2 regions of the Psychrobacillus sp. FSL H8-0510 genome follow, and region 2 is predicted to be linked to the other one. Evidence: predicted binding sites of a transcription regulator. Region 2 holds the regulator's gene; the other holds the start of a gene.
The links. Region 2 encodes NrdR, which represses ribonucleotide reductase genes. Its sites were predicted from a motif close to AACACNATATATNGTGTT; they were not measured.
Positions count from the first base shown of each region.

Region 1: the regulator NrdR is predicted to act here: its motif matches at 1,513-1,530, upstream of MHI40_RS10315 (vitamin B12-dependent ribonucleotide reductase).

Region 1 covers NZ_JBBOYZ010000001.1:2,060,340-2,063,546, reverse strand. Annotated here, with positions in the region: gene MHI40_RS10330 (ATP-binding protein) at 1-14, opposite strand, end outside; gene MHI40_RS10325 (rhodanese-like domain-containing protein) at 79-462, opposite strand; gene MHI40_RS10320 (lipoate--protein ligase family protein) at 565-1,401, shown strand; gene MHI40_RS10315 (vitamin B12-dependent ribonucleotide reductase) at 1,562-3,207, shown strand, end outside.
Region 2 covers NZ_JBBOYZ010000001.1:2,463,413-2,466,619, forward strand. Annotated here, with positions in the region: gene MHI40_RS12470 (replication initiation and membrane attachment family protein) at 1-1,297, opposite strand, end outside; gene nrdR (transcriptional regulator NrdR) at 1,348-1,812, opposite strand; gene speD (adenosylmethionine decarboxylase) at 1,934-2,317, opposite strand; gene MHI40_RS12485 (glyceraldehyde-3-phosphate dehydrogenase) at 2,517-3,207, opposite strand, start outside.

The DNA.
Region 1 (3,207 bases), 400 kb from region 2:
ATGTGTTTTTGCATCTAAACCCTCCAGATTGTGTGGATGAAAGAAAAAAGGTTCCTCTGTTTAGAAGAACCTTATGTATTACTTAGATTTAACTTTACCTGTCCAAGCTTTGAACCCACCTTGGAGCTGGAATAACTGTGTATATCCTTTTTTCTTTAAAAACATTGCTGCACGCGCACTTCTTGCACCACTTTGATCATACAAGTACACGGGCTTGTCTGGACGAATTTCTTTATAACGCTGACGAAATTGAGTAGAAGGAACATTTCTTGCTCCTAAAATATGTCCACCATCAAATTCTTTTGGTTCACGCACATCAATAAGCTGTGCTTTACGGTAACCCTCAATAAATTGTTCTTGCGTGAGATTGGTTACAGTTTTCTTTAAACGATATGCCGAGATTCCAGCATAGACTAAAAAGGCAACAAGTATAGCGATAACGAAGTACAATAATTCTAACACGGTCTTTCCCCTCTCTATGTTTCCTATTCATTATAAAAGAAGTGCTAGATACAATTCAATCTATTTGATAAAATGATACACGTTGTGAAGGGAGAGATTAAGGTGGAAAAGACAAAATGGTACTTCATAAATTCTGGCCCCTGCAGTCCATCATACAATATGGCGTTGGACGAAGCCTTACTGGATTGGCATAGTGAGGGTCTTATTCCCCCGGTTATTAGATTTTACGAATGGAATCCAGCAACATTATCAATTGGTTATTTTCAAACTGTGGAAAAAGAGATTGATATAGAAGCAGTGAAAAGATTAGGACTTGGTTTTGTGCGTAGACCTACAGGGGGAAGAGGGGTACTTCACGAACATGAACTTACATACAGTGTAATCGTTACAGAGAGTTATCCAAGTATGCCAGCAACTGTAACCGAAGCTTATCGTGTTATCAGTGAGGGTTTACTGCTAGGATTTCAAAATCTTGGTTTAAACGCTTATTTTTCTGTTCCGAATACAGACGAACAGAAAGAAAATTTAAAAAACCCAAAATCAGCAGTTTGTTTTGATGCACCGAGCTGGTACGAATTAGTCGTCGAAGGAAAGAAAGTTGCTGGTAGTGCACAAACAAGACAAAAAGGTGTTATTCTACAACATGGTGCAATATTACTTGATCTTGATGAAGATAAATTAATTCAAACGTTTAAATTCGCTTCAGAAGAGGTAAGAGAGAAAGTGAGAAAAGGCCTATCTCAAAAAGCTGTCTCCATTAACAAAATAATATCAAAACCGGTAACAATGGAAGAATGTAAAACTGCTTTTAAAAAAGGATTTGCAGATGCCTTGGAGATAGAATTGGTCGAATATAACTTAACGCAAGAACAGAAGAATTACGTAAAACAACTAGAAGTGACAAGATATGCTAATGATAAATGGAATTATAAAAAATAAAAGTAACAATGTCTTATAGTAAATTCGAAAACTAGGAGTTAGGGATTATATTAATTAATCCTGACTAGTTTCGCTTTACTCTTCAATATATTGTGTCGTATTATAAATGAAACTACTACATGTTGTGTCAATTGCAATTTGTAGAATGGAGGAAGAGTAAATGGTAACAACTAAAAATGAAACGAACCTTACTTTAAATGTTGAAGCATTAAACAAAGATATCCAATTATTTCCACAAGTACATTCGATCACAGAAGATATGACACTTACACATAAAGGTGTGTCGAGACTTGTCATGATCGATCGTTATTCCTTTAAGGATACGGAAAAGAAAACGTTAAAAGCAGGAGACTTTGTTGTTCTAACAGTTAAAGAAGATCCTAAATTTCCAGCGCGTGGTCTAGGGTATATCGTTTCGATTAACGAACAAGCGAAAACAGCTGAAGTGCAAATCGAGGAAGATTACCGAAGTGCGATTGACGATGCTGCCAAGATCGAATCTGGAATTATTACTCGTCCTTTAAGCGTGATTGAAAAACCTCTTGAAGTATATTACGAGCAAATTGCCAAAAGAAACGCGACAGGACTTGCGTCTGTAGAAAAAACAGAAGAAAAACGGGAAGAATGGTTTGAGAAATTCTACCAACAACTAGTTTCTTTAAAATTCATCCCAGCTGGACGAGTATTATATGGTGCAGGAACGGGAACGGATGTTACTTATTTTAACTGTTATGTGATGCCATTCGTTGCAGATTCGCGTGAAGGGATTAGTGACCACCGCAAACAAGTTATGGAAATTATGAGCCGTGGTGGTGGAGTTGGTACAAACGGTTCTACTCTAAGACCAAGAAATACGTTAGCTCGAGGAGTAAACGGAAAATCATCTGGTTCTGTTTCATGGTTAGACGATATCGCTAAACTAACTCATCTTGTCGAACAAGGTGGTTCTCGTAGAGGTGCACAAATGATCATGCTAGCAGATTGGCACCCTGATATTGCGGAATTTATAATCTCTAAAATGCAAAACCCTCGTATTTTACGTTTTTTGATTGAAAACACAAATGATGAAACGATCAAACAACTCGCGAAGGACAAGCTTAAATTCAAACCACTTACTGTTCAGGAAGAAGCGATGTATCAAGGGATTATCAATTACAAAGCTATTCCAGGTCTAGGTGGATTTAATGCAGAAATCATTCGTGATGCTGAAACAAAATTACGTGATGGCGGAACTTATTCCGTTCATAATTCTGAGTTTTTAACTGGTGCAAATATCTCCGTGACGCTGACGGATGACTTTATGAAAGCAGTAGAAGAAGACAGCGACTTTGACTTGCGTTTCCCGGCAACTGAAGCTTATTCTCCAGAAGAAATGGATTTCTACAACGAAAATTGGCATAAAATTGGCGATGTTCGTGAGTGGGAAAGAATGGGCTATGAGGTTCGAACTTATCGCACAGTAAAAGCGAAAGATCTTTGGAATTTGATCAATATTTGTGCTACTTATTCTGCAGAACCTGGTGTTTTCTTCATCGATAATGCAAATGAAAAAACGAATGCTACAGCATATGGACAAAAAGTTGTCGCTACTAATCCTTGTGGAGAGCAACCACTTGCACCATATTCTGTGTGTAACTTGGCTGCTGTGAATTTAGCACAATTTGCAAACAAAGAAACTAAGACTGTGGACTATGAAGCGTTAAAAGAAACAGTAAGTGTTGGTGTACGTATGCAAGATAACGTTATCGATGCAACTCCATACTTCTTAGAAGAAAACAAAGTACAAGCACTTGGTGAAAGACGTAT
Region 2 (3,207 bases):
GTATTCCATTTGTATTTTTACCAGTTGATTTTTTCGTTTCCCCATCTTTTTTATAAAACCAATCAGGCACTTTTTCCTCGCGAGTCGGTTTTTTAGTATATGTTTTTTGTGGAGAACCTTCATTTTTCCATTTTACATATTGTTCATGTTCGTTTCGAGCAAGCTCCATTGCTTCTTTGGCTGTTTTGACATTCTTCCTCATCCAATGAGAAGCAATTTTCTCTGCATAATTTTTCGTGAGTTTCATATCTGTACGTAGTAATACATATTGCAACAATACATTTACAACTCCAACTGGCATTTTAAAATGAGTAACAAAATGATTCGCCAACTGAACGTCTGCAAGAATTGGTTCTTTCCCATTCGCAATATCTTTTAATACAGATATCGGAGGTGTTGTTTCTAAATAATGTATTAACTCACCTTCTTTTGTTAAAGGCCCCGTAGGTTCAGAAGGTACAGTTTTTTTCTGAATCTTTTCAATAATAGGCGCTACTTTCGAAACAGTCAGCTTGTAATAATCTGCACACGCTTTCTTTAATCTCGCTTCGGATAAATGCAGATCATCATCTAACGCTAGTATAACAACTTTTTGCATTTCCACAGGACTTAAATTATATAAAAAAGAGAGTTTTGCAATTACTTCTTTCGCTTCTATTGTCATCGCTGATTTAGGCACTAATTGTTCTGAAAGACCTTCTTGAAGTAACGAAAAGTCAAAGTCATTATAATAAAAAGGAACAGAAGACTTTCTTTCCTTCGATTCGAAATCTTCATCGTAAGATACAGTATTATTCATTTTAGTAGACGGTTTAAATACATCAACAAAAGTTCTAGAGACGTCCGTGAAACCGTCATTCCAATTAGAACTTAGTATAAATCGATTACGTAGTTGTTTAAAGGCATTTTCTCCTACTTTATTGAGCAAAAACATAGAAAGTAATGGATCCTTTAAAAATGACTCAGCATCTAATGGTGCTGCAAGTTCATAATGGAATACACTTCCATCCTCCATTGTTTTTTTCCAAGTACGGAGAAGACCAATTGCTTCCAGAGCAAGACGGGCCTGAAAAATTTTCCCTATTGGCATTCCAAGGACATTCATCAGTTGATAATGTGACCATCGCTCTTTATCATTATGTTCTCCGTCTGCCCAAAGTGTTAAATACAAACTTATGCTTTCTGCTCCAACTAACGGTTGATAAAACAAAGTTAACAATTGCCGATCATAATCTGATAAAGAATATGGTAAGCGAATCATATACAAATCTGCTGGCTGTAGTTCTTTATATAACATCGACAATTGTATCTACTCCTTTATATTGATAAGTATTAAAATAATTCTATTTATAAGGAAGGGTTTTTCTTTAAAATTTCCTTTAATTCATCGATAAATACATTTATATCTTTAAATTGGCGATAGACGGAAGCAAAACGAACATAAGCTACTTCATCTACTTCTGCTAGCTGGTCCATGACAATCTCTCCGACGTCCTCTGACCTAACTTCTGCATTACCCATTCTTCGCAATTCTTTTTCTATAGAGAAAACAATATTTTCTAGTCGTTCTAACTCCACTGGTCTCTTTTCACATGCACGAATTAGCCCACGCAATACTTTTTCTCGACTGAACTCTTCTCGAGAACCATCTTTTTTAATAACGATTAATGGTGTCTCTTCTACTTTTTCGAATGTGGTAAAACGAAATCCACATTCTTCGCACTCTCTTCTTCTTCGGATTGCCTTATTGTCATCCACAGGACGAGAATCGACAACTTTTGTGCCATTGTATTGACAAGTTGGGCATCTCATATAGATCTCTCCTAATTCTTCACGGTATTTTTATGTATGTATCTATTATAACAATATTCTTCTATAAAATCGAAAAAGCAGAGGAATCACTCCTCTGCTCACTCAGTCAAGTATAAATTTATTACGCTTGAACTGTCAAACGTGATGCAGGCTTTTTAACTGGTCCCATACCACGTGGCATTTCTAACGTTTCGCGAATTCCAGCATTAAGAGCATCTGCAATATAGTTAGCTGCGATTGATGGATCCAAATCACCACATGTATACACATCAATGCTCGCATAACCATGCTCTGGAAAGCTGTGAATCGTTAAATGCGATTCGGAAATAATAACGACTCCACTTACACCTTGTGGCGCAAATTTGTGAAATGCAACTTCTCTAACTTCTGCACCAGATTTTAGTGCAGCATCAACAAATGTTTGTTCGATAAATTGCATATCGTTAAGTTTGTCGAAATCGCACTCCCATAGTTCTGCAATAATGTGACGTCCCATTGTTTCCAATGTCCGTTTCCCCCTTTGATAAGTTTATTTTTAACCTCAAAGTTGACTACCACGGGGGAAAGTTAGTCCAAAGAGGTCCTAACCCTTTAAGTAGTCGGTGTTCTAATAAAGTAACACGATTCTCATTATATGTTGTTTTACAGAATTATGCAAGAACTAATAAATCCTCTTTCTATCATCTAGAAAGAGGATAAGATAATTACAGTGATAAAGCTACTTTTTTAGTAAGGTCCACTACTCTAGCAGAGTAACCCCACTCGTTATCATACCATGCAAGAACCTTCACTTTACGGTTACCAATTACCATAGTAGTTAACCCATCTACTGTAGTAGATAATGTAGAAGTATTAAAGTCGATTGATACTAGCGGCTCCATCGTAATTCCTAAAATCCCTTGCATTGCCCCTTCAGATGCTTTTACAAAAGCATCATTTACTTCTTCAACAGTAACATCCTTCTGTAAATCTACTACTAAATCTACTAAAGAGACATTCGGAGTCGGCACACGTAACGCCATACCATGAATTTTCCCTTGAAGCTCAGGCAACACAAGTGAAAGTGCTTTCGCAGCGCCAGTGGAAGTTGGAATGATTGATTGGCCACAAGCACGTGCACGTCTTAAATCTTTATGAGGATTATCGAGATTGTTCTGATCGTTTGTATATGCATGAACAGTCGTCATTAACCCATTTTCAATACCAAATGTATCATTTAATACTTTAACAACAGGTGCTAAGCAATTTGTAGTACAGCTAGCGTTTGAAATAATATGGTGAATCGATGAATCTAATTTATCATCGTTAACTCCCATAACAATTGTGGCATCTTCGTTTTTTGCAGGAGCTGTGATTATTACCTTTTTCGCACCAGCTTCGATATGTGCTTTAGCT